Regions from separate parts of the Streptomyces sp. NPDC002588 genome, predicted to be linked through region 2. Evidence: riboswitches for the same ligand, from Rfam matches in the RefSeq annotation. Region 2 holds a riboswitch; the other holds the start of a gene.
What was found. Region 2 has a riboswitch for cyclic di-AMP ahead of ABT057_RS42060 (C40 family peptidase). Riboswitches for the same ligand answer to the same signal wherever they lie in the genome.
Positions count from the first base shown of each region.

Region 1: it holds a riboswitch for cyclic di-AMP, as region 2 does, so the genes downstream of both, ABT057_RS34900 (transglycosylase SLT domain-containing protein) here and ABT057_RS42060 (C40 family peptidase) in region 2, are expected to answer to the same signal.

Region 1 covers NZ_JBEOWF010000038.1:30,791-37,931, forward strand. Annotated here, with positions in the region: gene ABT057_RS34875 (amidase family protein) at 1-341, shown strand, start outside; gene ABT057_RS34880 (ABC transporter permease) at 331-1,266, opposite strand; gene ABT057_RS34885 (ABC transporter ATP-binding protein) at 1,253-2,221, opposite strand; gene ABT057_RS34890 (LolA family protein) at 2,311-3,579, opposite strand; gene ABT057_RS34895 (polyprenyl synthetase family protein) at 3,836-4,846, opposite strand; cyclic di-AMP (ydaO/yuaA leader) riboswitch at 5,365-5,493, shown strand; gene ABT057_RS34900 (transglycosylase SLT domain-containing protein) at 5,515-5,994, shown strand; gene ABT057_RS34905 (HAD family hydrolase) at 6,018-6,854, opposite strand.
Region 2 covers NZ_JBEOWF010000055.1:49,172-56,312, forward strand. Annotated here, with positions in the region: gene ABT057_RS42055 (tellurite resistance/C4-dicarboxylate transporter family protein) at 1-68, opposite strand, end outside; gene ABT057_RS42060 (C40 family peptidase) at 162-1,319, opposite strand; cyclic di-AMP (ydaO/yuaA leader) riboswitch at 1,328-1,501, opposite strand; gene pcrA (DNA helicase PcrA) at 1,733-4,252, shown strand; gene ABT057_RS42070 (M23 family metallopeptidase) at 4,326-5,870, opposite strand; gene ABT057_RS42075 (lipase family alpha/beta hydrolase) at 6,060-6,986, opposite strand.

The DNA.
Region 1 (7,141 bases), on a different contig from region 2:
CGGCGGGTGGGGGCGAGCGCCCGGTCCCGTCGATCCGGAAGGTGAACGATCTGCGGCTGGCCGCGCTCTTCGCCCGGGCCGACCTGCTGCTGACGCCGACGACCCCGCACGCCGCGCACGGTCACGAAGGCCCGGGCGAGCGGTATTCGACCGCGCTCACCTGGGCGTTCAACCTGAGCGGGCATCCGGCGGCGAGCGTCCCGGCGGGGGTCGGCGCGGACGGGTGCCCGGTGGGGTTGCAGATCGTCGCGGCGCACGGACGGGAGGACCTGCTGCTGGCGGTGGCGCGGGCCGCCGAGGCGGCTGCCCTTCCGCGGATCGTCGGACGAGTCACGCGGTGATGTCCTTCGCCGTGAACCGCGCCCAGGCCGCCGAGCCGAACACCGCCACGTACAGGGCCTGCAGGCCGAGGTTCTTCACCAGGTCGTCCCAGTAGACGGGGTCGCGCACGAGGTCGGCGAAGGACAGCCAGTAGTGGGAGAACAGGTAGGGCTGGATCGCGTGCAGTTGGGGGATCTGGTCGAGGATCTGGACCGTGATCAGCAGGCCCACCGTGGTCGCCATCGCCGCGATGCCGCTGCCGGTCAGGGTGGAGACGAACAGGCCGAGCGCCGCGACGCCGGTCAGTGACGCGGCGACGACCAGGGCGATCAGCAGGGCCCTGCCCAGGCCGTCGGTGAAGCTGATCGTCGTACCGGAGATGGTGGTGAGGTCACCGAGCGGGAAGAGCAGGAACCCCACCGTCAGCGCCGAGAGGGCGACCACGAACGTGGCCACCAGACAGAAGGCCAGCACGGTCGCGTACTTGGTGAGCAGGAGGCGGGTGCGGCCGGCGGGGGCGACGAGGAGGTAGCGCAGGGTGCCGGCGTTCGCCTCGCCGGCGATCGCGTCACCCGCGACCACGCCGATCGCCATGGGCAGGAAGAACGGCAGCGTCGCGGCCAGCGCGGTGAAGACCAGGAACAGGCCGTTGTTGGTGACCTGGGCGATGAAGGCCGGCCCGCCGTCCCCTCCCGGGCCGCCGCCGGGGCCGGTGCGCGAACCGTCGCTCGTCTCGATCTTCACGGCGATGCCCACCAGGACGGGGACGGCCGCCAGGACGCCCAGCAGCGCGAGGGTGCGCCAGCGGCGGAAGGTGGTGAGCAGCTCGTTGCGGAGGAGGCCGAAGGACCACAAGGGGTTGGGTCTCGGCCGGCGGGCGGCTTCGGCCGTGACCGACCGGGTCGCCTCTGCCGGTGGCTGCGGGTCCGTCTCAGCCTGCGACATCGAAGCCCTCCCCCGTGAGTGCCATGAACGCGTCCTCCAGGGAGGCCCGTTCGACGGTGAGGCCCCGGACGCGGACCCCGGCCGTGACCAGCGCGGCGGTCACCTCCGCCAGGTCCCGGTCGGGGGGCTCGGCGGTGACCCTGTCCTCGGCGAGGGCGACGTCCGCCGCTCCCTGTTCCTTCAGTACCCGCGCCGCGTCGCCGGTGTCGGGCGTGGTCACGACCAGGCGACCGCGCGCACCGGCCGCGAGGTCCGCCACCGCACCCTGGGTGATCAGGCGGCCCTGGGCCATCACCGCGGCATGCGTGCACACCTGTTCGATCTCGTCGAGGAGGTGGGAGGAGAGGAAGACGGTGGTGCCGTCCGAGGCCAGCTCCCGCACCAGGGAGCGGATCTCCCGCATGCCCTGCGGGTCGAGGCCGTTGGTCGGCTCGTCGAGGACGAGGAGACGACGGGGCTGGAGGAGGGCGGCGGCGAGACCCAGTCGCTGTTTCATGCCGAGCGAGTACGCCTTCGCCTTCTTGCCGGCCGCGGCTCTCAGTCCCACCCGCTCCAGCGCCGCACCGACCCGGGTACGCCGGGTGCGCGGGTCGGCGGTCGGGTCGGCGGCGTCGTAGCGCAGGAGGTTGTCCCGGCCGGAGAGGAAGCCGTAGAGGGCGGGGCCCTCGATCAGGGCGCCGACCTGGGGAAGCACGGAGCGCGCGGCCCGGGGCATGGACTGCCCCAGGACGCGCGCGGTGCCGGACGTGGGCTCGATGAGCCCCATCAGCATGCGGATCGTGGTGGTCTTGCCGGAGCCGTTCGGACCGAGGAAGCCGAAGACGCTGCCCGCCGGGACGGTGAGGTCCAGGCGGTCCACGGCGAGCTGGCCGCCGCGGTAGCGCTTGGTGAGGGCCTGCGTGTGGATGACGGGTGCGTCCCCCGCGGAGGCGTCCCCCGCACGTGCCTCCCCCATGGGCGCGTCCCCCGCGGGGGCGTCCCTCGTGGGGCCGTCATCCATGGGCTCCTCCTCCGCGGTCCTCCGGCTTCGTACGGTACCGCTGCCTACTTGGCCGAGTCGGCGGCCTTCACGAGGGCGTCCTTGGTGACCGCGCCGACGTAGACCTTGCCGTCGTCCGTGACCAGGGCGTTGATCAGCCTGGTGGAGAAGACCGTGCCGGAGCCGAACTTGCCGGTCACCTTGTCGCCGAAGGAGCCGAGGAAGCCGCTCAGCGCGCCGCCGGCGTCGGAGCCGAGTTCGGAGCCCAGCTCCGAGTCCGAGGGGACGCCCTTGCCGCCGGTTTCGAGGACGGCGACGGAGGTCCAGCCCTTGCCGAGGACGTCGAAGCCGTCGGCGGCGTCGGTGCCTTCGATGCCATCGATGCCGTCGGTGCCGTCGGTGCTGCCGGATCCGTCCCCGAAGTGCTCGGGCGCGTCGGTGCCGTCCTTCGCGGTCTCCGGGTCCTCCTCGGTGACCTTGGCGCCCTTGGGCGGGGTGAAGTCGAACGTCGAGGCGGCCGGCTTGGCGAACGTCACCTGGGTGAAGCCCGCGTCGACGACGGCGGCGCCGCCGCTGGCCGGGGTCAGCGTGAACTTCAGGGGCAGACCGGTCTTGGCGTCCACGGCCACGCTGATCGCGCCGACCGTGGAACCGGACTGCTTCGGCTTGACCAGCAGCTTGTACGCGTCACGGCCCGCGACGTGCACGGTGCCGTCGACCGTGACGGAGGTCGTGTCGTCGACCGCCTTGAGGGCGTCCTCGGTGAGGTCCTTGGGCGTCGCGGGAGGTTCGCCGGCGCCGTCCGTGCTCTCGTCGGTGGTGGAGTGGTAGACCTCGTTGGAGGAGCTGTCGTAGCCCCAGACGTCCTTGCCGTTGTGGATGAGGCTGTATTCGGCGGCGTTCTCCAGGAGGGAGAGCTTCTGCCGGTCGGGGCCGTCGGCGGCGACGCGCAGGGTGTGCGTGCCGGAGGCGAGCTCGGTGAGCTTGGCAGAGGGGTCGGCGGACGAACCGTCACCACCCTTGCCCGCGGCCCCCGAGAGCAGGCCGCTCTCCAGGCCGCCGAGGTCGGGGAGGCCGAGGTCGGTGCTGATCTTCACCGTGCCGGACAGCTGCTGCACGTCCGAGGCGGCGATCTTGTCGAGGAGCTGCTGTGCGGTGATCTTCGGCAGGTCGGGGTCGCCGGAGTCGGCGAGCGCCGGAACCAGGCCGATCGTCGCGGCGGCGACGCCGATCACGGTGACCGGGACGACGTACCGCATAGCTTTGCGCCGCCCGACGCGCAGGTCGTCTGTCTCCCCGGCGGTCATGCTGTCGTCGGATACGTTCGGTGCCATGTGTGCCTTACCTCCGTCGTCGGCGGCGGCTGGTCATCTCCCGCTGAACGTCCCCACCCCGAGCCGCCATTCTCACCCGAATCGGTGAGGAGTGGTCTCTTTCCGTGCTTCCCATCTGACCAAAATGCCCGTCAGGAAACGTCAGCCCGAAGGGCCAACTCCGCATACACCTGCGGTATGACACGGGTGACACCGGCCGCGGCCGAACCCGTAGGGGTCCGGGGTGGCAGGGGTTGGGGTCGGAGGTCGGGGTGGATCAGCCTGCCCGGTGGACCACCGCGTCGCAGAGGCCCATCAGCGCCGACTTCGCGTCACACTCCGTCAGCGGCGCCAGCGCGGCGCGCGCCTCCTGGGCGTACCGCACCGTGTCCCGGCGGGCCTGTTCCAGCGCGGGGTGGGTGCGCAGCGCGGCGACCGCCTCCGCGAGCTTCGCGTCGTCGCTGAGGTCGGAGTCCAGCAGTTCGCACAGCGCGATGTCCTCGGGCAGCGACTGCTGCGCCGCCCGCTCACGGAGTCGCAGCACCGGAAGCGTGGGGACCCCCTCGCGCAGGTCGGTCCCGGGCGTCTTGCCCGACTCGTGGGAGTCGGAGGCGATGTCGAGGACGTCGTCCGCCAGCTGGAAGGCGACGCCGAGCCGCTCGCCGTACTGGGTGAGCACGTCCACCACCGTCTCGTCGGCGCCCGACATCATCGCGCCGAAACGGCAGGACACCGCCACCAGCGAGCCGGTCTTGCCGCCGAGGACGTCGAGGTAGTGGTCGACCGGGTCGCGGCCGTCGACCGGGCCCGCCGTCTCCAGGATCTGACCCGTGACCAGCCGCTCGAACGCCTCCGCCTGGACCCGCACCGCCTCCGGACCGAGGTCGGCGAGGATGTGCGAGGCGCGCGCGAAGAGGAAGTCGCCGGTGAGTACCGCGAGCGAGTTGCCCCAGCGGGCGTTCGCACTGGGCACCCCGCGCCGCACGGCCGCCTCGTCCATCACGTCGTCGTGGTAGAGGGTCGCCAGATGGGTGAGCTCCACGACGACCGCCGACGGCACGACCCCCGGCGCGTACGGGTCACCGAAGCGCGCCGCGAGCATCACGAGCAGCGGCCTGAACCGCTTCCCGCCGGCCCGCAGCAGGTGCTGGGCGGCCTCGGTGATGAACGGCACCTCACTCTTGGTGGCCTCGAGCAAGCCTTCCTCGACAGCCGCCAATCCGGCCTGGACATCGGCTTCCAGAGCCTGGTCCCGCACGCTCAGCCCGAACGGCTCGACGACGGTCACGAGGGGTCTCCTGTCTGCTGGTGTCTACTGGCGATTACGCGGTTTGTCGATAGGTCTCTGCGCTCACTCAAGTCAGCGTATCCGGTCACCTTTCGATCACCGCGAGCCCCCACGGTTACAGCCCGGGCGGTATCGGATCAACGGGCGCGTTTTCCTGATCGGCCCATACGAACAAAACACACCCTTTTAATTACTTCTTGCGACCATTGCCCGATTCACCCGTCTTGCGGAAGCCGGTGAGTTGGCTCACTTCCCACGCCTCACGGGTTCGACCTCGGCGCCACCCGAACCCCTACCCGATCCCTCGCCCCTCTCAAGCGAGTTGAAGGCTTTGCATCCACAAAGGATCAAGTACCCCATAGTTCACAGACCAAGGTCAATAGGGTTGATCTATGAATCTGCTACTTGTTCCGGACATGTGCTCTCGCATACGTTCCCGGCCTGTCCAGCGGAACGCCGAATCCTGCCGCCGCCCGGACACCCACCGAGAACGCCACGGCAGGAGCGGGGGAACCAGGTAAGTCGCCGTGCCGGACGTCTGACGACGTCCGGGGCGGCTCGGGGTGAAGTCGCGTCCTCACGGACGCGGCCGGGCAGCTCCCGCCCGAACCCGACAGCTCACCTCGCAGGCGACGGAGAGGAACTTCGCCATGCCTGCCATGCCTTCCATGTCCGCTGCCGGTCAGCCCGGCCGCACCCCCCGCCGCCTCGCCCGCACGCTCGCCGTCGCCGCCACCGGCGCCGCCGTGCTCGCCCTCCCGCTCATCGGCGCCACCACCGCCTCCGCCACGCCGGCGACCGCGGCGGCCACCACGACCGCCGGGTACGCCAACAACCTCGACGGCTGGATCCGCGAGTCCCTCGCGATCATGGCCCAGAAGGGGATTCCGGGCACCTACAACGGCATCTACCGCAATGTCATACGGGAGTCGTCCGGCAACCCGAACGCCATCAACCTGTGGGACTCGAACGCGGCCGCCGGCACCCCCTCCAAGGGCCTGCTCCAGGTCATCGACCCGACCTTCCGGGCCTACCACGTGGACGGCACGTCGTGGGACCCCTACGACCCGGTCGCGAACATCACCGCCGCCTGCAACTACGCGGCCGCCCGGTACGGCTCGATCGACAACGTCTTCGGCGCGTACTGACCGGCCCGGCTCAGGATCCGGACTCACGGACAGAGACGTTCGAGGACGACGGCCACGCCGTCGTCCTCGTTCGACGTCGTCACCTCGTCGGCCACCGCCTTCAGCTCCGGATGCGCGTTGGCCATCGCGACCCCGTGGGCGGCCCAGTCGAACATCGGGATGTCGTTGGGCATGTCCCCGAAGGCCATGGTGTCCTCGGGCCTGAGGCCCAGATGCTCGGCGGCCAGGGCCAGCCCCGTCGCCTTGGTGACCCCGCACGGCTGCAGCTCCACCGTGCCCGGCCCCGACATGGTGACCGTGGCCAGCGAACCGACCACCGCGCGGGCCGTCGACGCCAGCTCGTCGTCGGAGAGGGTGGGGTGACGCAACAGCACCTTGCTGATCGGCTCGCACCACAGGTCGTCGCGCCGCTCGACGCGCAGCGCGGGCAGCGTCGGATGCGGCATCCGGTAGCCGGGCTCGATGAGCGTCAGCCCGTCGACTCCGTCCTGGTCGACGGCCGCGTACAGCTGCCCGACCTCGGCCTCGATCTTGCCGAGGGCGGTCTCCGCGAGTTCCCGGTCCAGGGTGACCGACCACAGCAGACGGTCCGCGCCGGCGTCGTACAACTGCGCGCCCTGTCCGCACACCGCGAGCCCCCTGCTGTGCAGGCGGTCGAGCAGCGGCCGTACCCGTGGGGCCGGCCGGCCCGTCACCACGAGGTGGCGCGCACCGGCGTACGCCACCCGCGCGAGCGCGTCGAGCGACCGGTCGGAGAAGGTGTCGTCGCCGCGGAGCAGCGTTCCGTCCAGGTCGGTGGCGATGAGGGAGTACGGGACGGCGTACGGGGTGCGCTCGGCATATGCGGTGGGTGCGGCCATGATCAGAGAATACGGATCCCGCACCCGCCGGACTCGACGTGAACCGGACCAGGACGGAGTCCGGTCCTCTTCTGCCAACTCCCCTTCTTTTGTTGACCGATCGCTGTTGAACAGGGTTGACCAGAGGTTCGAGAAACAGTTTTCCGCCGCATCGCCGGGTGCAGACCGGTTGAAGGCCTCTGCACCGGTTGGCGACCATATGCTCCGCCGCCCACCGAACGCCCCGTTCGGCACGGGCCTGCGGCCTGCCGCGAACACCACGAAGAAGATCACGTCGTCGTTGACCG
Region 2 (7,141 bases):
ATCACGGCGGCCCCGGCCGCCGGCGCACACCGCGCCCACCAGGCGCGCAGGGGGGAGGAGGCGGACATGGGGCCGATGCTAGTGCCGCGGCACTAGTGCCGAGCGGCTTGAGTGGGGGCACGCGCGCGTGCGTCAGTCCATGTGGTGCACGCGCGCATGCGTCACGCCGGGCGGACCACGCTGTAGATGCCCGACTCGCCGTCGTAGTAGATCGACTCCTCGCGGACGTACGCGCCCGGCTTCGGGGCGTGGATCATCATGCCGTTGCCTATGTAGATGCCGACGTGGCTGACGTCGTCGTAGAAGAAGACCAGGTCACCGGGGCGGGCGTCGGCGAGGGAGACGGTGGTGCCGGCGTTCACCTGGTCGTAGGTGGTGCGCGGGAGGGAGACACCCGCGGCCTTCCAGGCGGCCTGGGTGAGACCGGAGCAGTCGTAGGAGTCGGGGCCGGTCGCGCCCCAGACGTACGGCTTGCCGATCTGCGCGCGGGCGAAGGCGAGCGCCTTCTCGGCCTTGGTGGTGTACGACGAGGAGTCGGCGGAGGACGAGGAGGACGACGCGGACGTGTCCGAGGAGGCGGCGCTCTCCTGCTCCTTGGCGGCCTGTTCGGCGGCCTGCTGCCGGGCCAGCTCCGCCGCCTTGCGCGCGGCCGCCTCCTGCTTCTCCTTCTCGATCGCCGCCAGCCGCGCCTTCTCCTCGGCGGTCAGCCGGGACAGCAGCTCGCGTGCCTCGCTCAGCTTCGTCTGGACGGCCGTCTTTGCGGCCTTCAGGTCGCTCTGCGTGTCGGTGAGCGCGGCGAGGCTCTCGGCGGCCTCCTGCCGCTTCCTCATCGTCGCCGACTGCTCGGTGACGTAGTCGTCGACCGCGCCCTTCTGGCGGTCGGTCAGGCGGCTCATCAGCTGCGTCTGGTCGAAGTAGTCCTGCGGGGAGTCCGCGAGCAGGAAGGTCGCCGTGTCGGGTGCGGAGGCGCCGGTGCGGTACTGGGCGGCGGCGAAGGAACCCAGTTCCTCCCGCGCCGCGTTGAGCTTCTGGGTGCGCCGGGCGACGTCGTCGAGGAGGCCGTCGACCCGCCCCCGTTCCTTGGTCGTCTTCTCCTTGGCGGCGTTGTACTTCTCGGTCGCCGACTCCGCCTGGCGGTAGAGGTCGTCGACCTTCTTCTCCACCTCCTCCAGGCTCGGCTTGCCGTCGTCGGCCGGGGCGGCGTTCGCCGACTGGGAGAGCAGGGCCACGGACGTGAGGGCGGCGGTGGCGAGGGCGGGCGTGCGGATGCCTGCCACGCGGGTGCCGGGGAAGCGCGGCTTGCGGTGCTGCGACGCCAAGGGAGGCGACTCCTTCCATCATCCGCCTACCGGGTTAGCTGTCGGGTTCGGGCGGATGGTTCGGAAGGGCGCCCTACGGCCCTTCCCGGGAGGGGAGTCGGGCCGATTCACCCCAGAGGTTCGGTGGGTCCCCGGCTCCGGCTGCCGCACAGGGGGCGCACCGGACTCGGCGGAGGCCGTGCGGCCCGGCGAGGTTCGCCGGTGGGGATCCGTTTGGCCTGCCCGGCACGGTAGCCAACTGGTGTGGCCTCTGTGAAGGTTGATGGGCGATATGCCCGATACATTTTCGTGACCTTGAGCGAAGACCGCACGCGAGATCACGTGCTGTGATATCTCCGCCCCGGAAGGTGAGAGCGGGGATGTTCCGGGGAGGGCGGCGCGTTGTCGGTGGGGCACCCTAGACTCGGAGAGCGATGAGCAGCCTCTTTGACGACAGCTTCCTGGCGGACCTCCAGGGCCCCCGTGCCCATGAGGAGGAACCCCCGCCGCCGCCCGAGGACGATCACGGACCGGAGCCGGTTCCGGACGATCTGTTCGGCGGGAAGTTCGACGTGCCTCCCGGCGGGACCGCCCACCACCCGGACGCCGGCGACCGGGACGCCTACTACCGCGACGGCGCCCCCCGCCCGGTGGTCGACGCGGCGGCGCTCCTCGAGGGGCTCAACGACAACCAGCGCGCGGCCGTCGTCCACGCCGGCACCCCCCTGCTCATCGTCGCCGGCGCCGGCTCCGGCAAGACCCGCGTGCTCACCCACCGCATCGCCCACCTGCTCGCCGAGCGCCATGTCCACCCCGGCCAGATCCTCGCGATCACCTTCACCAACAAGGCCGCGGGCGAGATGAAGGAGCGCGTCGAGCAGCTCGTGGGCCCGCGGGCGAACGCGATGTGGGTGATGACCTTCCACAGCGCGTGCGTGCGGATCCTCAGGCGCGAGTCGAAGAAGCTCGGCTTCACGTCCTCCTTCTCGATCTACGACGCCGCGGACTCCAAGCGCCTGATGGCCCTGGTCTGCCGCGACCTGGACCTCGACCCCAAGCGCTACCCGCCCAAGTCCTTCAGCGCCAAGATCAGCAACCTGAAGAACGAGCTGATCGACGAGGAGGACTTCGCCGCACAGGCCACCGACGGCTTCGAGAAGACCCTCGCCCAGGCCTACGCCATGTACCAGTCACGGCTGCGCGAGGCGAACGCCCTCGACTTCGACGACCTGATCATGACGACGGTCAACCTGCTGCGTGCCTTCCCTGACGTCGCCGAGCACTACCGCCGCCGCTTCCGCCATGTCATGGTCGACGAGTACCAGGACACCAACCACGCCCAGTACGCCCTGGTCAGGGAGCTGGTCGGCACCGCCGAGCACCCCGTCGACGTACCGCCGAGCGAGTACGACGTGACGCCGGCCGAGCTGTGTGTCGTGGGTGACGCCGACCAGTCGATCTACGCCTTCCGGGGTGCGACGATCCGCAACATCCTCCAGTTCGAGGAGGACTACCCGGACGCGACGACGATCCTCCTGGAGCAGAACTACCGCTCCACGCAGACGATCCTGTCGGCCGCCAACGCGGTCATCGAGCGCAACGAGTCGCGCCGCCCCAAGAACCTGTGGACCAACGCGGGCGCGGGCGCCCGCATCACCGGCTACGTCGCCGACACCGAGCATGACGAGGCGCAGTTCGTCGCCGACGAGATAGACCGACTGACCGACGCGGGTGACGCGAAGGCCGGTGACGTCGCCGTCTTCTACCGCACCAACGCCCAGTCCCGTGTCTTCGAAGAGGTCTTCATCCGGGTCGGCCTGCCCTACAAGGTCGTCGGCGGAGTCCGCTTCTACGAGCGCAAGGAGGTCCGGGACGTCCTGGCCTACCTGCGTGTCCTCGCCAACCCGGAGGACTCCGTCCCGCTGCGCCGGATCCTCAACGTGCCCAAGCGCGGCATCGGCGAGCGGGCCGAGGCGATGATCGACGCCCTCTCCCAGCGGGAGAAGATCAGCTTCCCGCAGGCGCTCAAGCGGGTCGACGAGGCGTACGGCATGGCCGCGCGGTCCACCAACGCCGTGAAGCGGTTCAACGTGCTGATGGAGGAGCTGCGCACGATCGTCGAGTCGGGTGCGGGTCCGGCGACGGTCCTGGAGGCGGTGCTCGAACGCACCGGCTACCTCGCCGAGTTGCAGGCCTCCACCGACCCGCAGGACGAGACCCGGATCGAGAACCTCCAGGAACTCGCCGCCGTGGCCCTGGAGTTCGAGCAGGAGACCGGGGAGGACGAGACGCCGGCCGGACTGGCCGCCTTCCTGGAGCGGGTCGCGCTCGTCGCCGACTCAGACCAGATCCCCGACGAGGACGAGGAAGGCTCCGGAGTCATCACCCTGATGACCCTGCACACCGCCAAGGGCCTGGAGTTCCCGGTCGTCTTCCTCACCGGCATGGAGGACGGCGTCTTTCCGCACATGCGCGCCCTCGGCCAGACGAAGGAACTGGAGGAGGAGCGCCGGCTCGCGTACGTCGGCATCACCCGCGCGCGTGAGCGGCTGTATCTCACCCGGTCGTCGCTGCGCAGCGCCTGGGGGCAGCCGTCGTACAACCCGCCCTCCCGGTTCCTGGAGGAGATCCCGGCGACGCATGTGGACTGGAAGCGGACCGGGGCGACCGCGCCGGTGTCCTCCGGTCCCGTCTCCGGGGTGGCGGCGTCGCTCTCGTCCTCCCGTTCGCGCTCCTCGGCGGCCGGTGCCTCGGGTTTCGCGACCCGCCGGGCGACGGCGGAGAAGCCGGTGGTCTCACTCGCCGTCGGCGACCGCGTCACCCACGACCAGTTCGGGCTCGGCACGGTCGTCGGAGTGAACGGCACGGGGGCGAACGCGGAAGCGACGATCGACTTCGGCGACACCAAGCCGAAGCGGCTGCTGCTGCGGTACGCGCCGGTGGAGAAACTGTGACCGCATGAAGGCTGTGACCGCATGAAGTGAGCCCCCGCTTCGAGGGCGGGGGCTCAGGGCGAGGCGGGCCGGGTCACGTCGGGTCGAGCCCGTGGCTGCGCAGCCACGGCAGCGGGTCTATCGGCGAGCCGCCGGCCGGCCGGACCTCGAAGTGCAGATGCGGGCCGGTGGAGTTGCCGGAGTTCCCGGAGTACGCCACCGGCTCGCCGGCCTTCACCGTCGTGCCGGAGGCGACGCGGTAGCTGGAGAGGTGGCAGTACCAGGTCTCCGTGCCGTCCTTCGCCGTCAATATCAGCATGTTGCCGTAGGCGCTGTTCCACTGTGTCCGTACGGTGCCGTCGGTCGCCGCCATCACCGTCGTGCCGTACGACACGGGGAAGTCGATGCCGGTGTGCTGGGACATCCAGTTGACGCCGGCCTGGCCGAAGTAGGCGCTCAGTCCGCGCTGGGCGACCGGGAGGGCGTACTTGGGGCGCAGCCGTTCCTTGCGGGCCGCCTCCGCCGCCGCCTTCTTCTGCTCGGCCTCCTGCTGTGCCTTGAGGTCGATGCGCTCCTGCGTCCGGCTGGCCCGGTCGGCGAAGTCGTCGGCCTCGGCGCTGAGGGTGTCGAGCTGGGAGTCCAGCTTGTTGTTGGCGGCTGACGGTTTCACCGCCTGCGCGTCCGAGGCGGATGCCGTCGTGTCCTTGTCGCTGTCGCCGCCGGTCAGGGTGCCGACGGAAGCTGCGGCGATCCCGGCGACGCCCATCACGCACGCGGAGGGCACGGCCACGGTCAGCAGCGCGGAGCGCCTGGCGGGCGTACGGCGGCGGGAACGGTTCGCGGCCCGGGCGGCGGCGCGGGTGGGGGCCGGGGGGACCTCCTCCTGGCCGTCCAGCAGGGGCAGGTCCACGGCCGCGAGCTCACCGGTGGCGGCCGGCTCGCCGCCGTCGCCCGGCTGTTCGTCGGGTCCGACGGTCTCGAAGGCTGCGGCGGCCTGCTGGTCGAAGGGGATCTCGGCCGACTGCCCGTACTCGTCGGACGCGGAGCCGGTCTCGCCGCCGTCGGAGTTCCACTGGGTGGCGTCGTAGGCGCCGGTGTCGAAGGCCTGCGTGCCCCATTCCCAGTGCTGGGTCCGGTCGGCCGGCCCGCCGGACTGGTCGGGCTGCAGCCAGGCGTTCGCGTCCCAGTGGCCGCTGGTGTCGGGCGCGCCGGGCTGGGACGGGACGGCCGACAGGTACTGCTGTTGGTCGGTCGGCCAGCCGGTCGTGTCGTAGGCACCCGAGTCGTAGACGGCGTGGTGCTGGGCCGCGTACGGGTCGTGGTTCAGGGTGTGGTGGCCGCCCGTGTCGTGGAACTGGTGACCGCCGGTGTCCAGCGTGGTCGCGTGGGCGCCGGTGCTCCACTGCGTGTCGTCGTACGCGCCGGTGGTCGTGTGCGTGCCGGTGCCGTCGCCGGGGAGGCTGCCGAAGAGGGGGTCGGCCGCGAAGTCGCCGCTGCCGTGGACGACGGTGTCGTAGGCGGGGTACGAGGTGTAGCCGTCGTAGTGGGCTTCCTGGGTGCCGTACGACGCGTAGGGCGCGGAGTCGGCGTCGGAAGCCGGAGCCGGGGTCATGGTCCCCGACGGGTGACGGTCGTTCACCAACTTCTCTCTCGCCTCGACTACAGGGGCTGCCAGAGCAGTGCGGCGACTGTACCCGGCGGTATGCGGGCGCGACAATCTTCCGCAGGTTTCGCGCTCGAAGGAAACGGGCATTCGGCCGTGTTTCGGGGGACGGCGGGCGCGGGTTTGGCCCTACGTTCGAAATGCGTTCGATTTTCGGGATTCGGGTCAGGCGACCGTGAGTCCGCCCGGGTGCGCGGCGGCCGCGGTCGCCGTTTCCGGGGCGTCCAAGGTGTCCAGGGCCTGCCGTATGCCGGTCGCGACCGCCGGATGGACGGGCAGGGCGAGGTGGCCGATGCCGGTCACCCGGACGTTCTGCGCAAGCAGGTCGGGGTGGTCGATGCAGGCCGTCTCCAGCGGGACCATCAGGTGGTCGAGGTCGCTCCAGAAGCTGACGAAGCGCGTACGGCAGCCGGGCGCGGGGCGGGACAGTTCCTCGAGCACCTCCGAGCCGGGGCGCATCTGGCGCACGATCGGGTGGGCGTTGGCCAGTGGCGCCACGCGGGTGCCGGAGTGCGGGGTGCCCAGCGTGACCAGCGTGCGGACCCGGACGTCACCGCCCAGCCGCTGTACGTAGTAGCGGGCTATCAGGCCGCCGAGGCTGTGCCCGACCACGTCGACCCGGCTGCTGCCGGTGCGCGCGCAGATCTCCTCTATGTGCTTCCCGAGCAGCTCGGCCGCCGTACGGATGTCGCAGGTCAGAGGGGAGTAGTTGAGCGACTCCACGCGGTGCCTGCCGTGCTGGGCGAGGCTGCGGCGCAGCAGGACGAAGACGGAGCGGTTGTCGATGAAGCCGTGCAGCAGGACGACCGGGGGCAGGGCCTGGGTGGGCAGCTGGGCTGGGCACTCGGTGCCATTTTCGCCGATGGCGTCTTTTTCTGCCGGGGGGAGGGCCGGGAGGCGGCGCTCCTGCGTGATGCCGGAGGGGTAGAGCAGCAGGTGACCGGCGAGGATCGCGAGGTCCAGGACGGTGGCCTTCAGGAGGGCGGTGGAGAGTCCGGCCAGCCTGGCCGGCAGACCTGGCAGGCTCGGCAGGCCCGGCAGCAGACGCTGACACAGCGGAAGAAAGGGCTGCAGCACCCTGGTGACCCGCATCGCCGACCTCCTGTCGGCACGCTGGGGACGTCTTCGTCCCCCGTGTGCCCTCGTGGAAGTCGCGGCGAAGGAGATCGGCCCGGGCGGCGGAGGGGCCGTTGGCCCCGGGCGCCCGCCGCGCCTACGCCGATGCGCCGTACCGCCGCGGCGCGCGG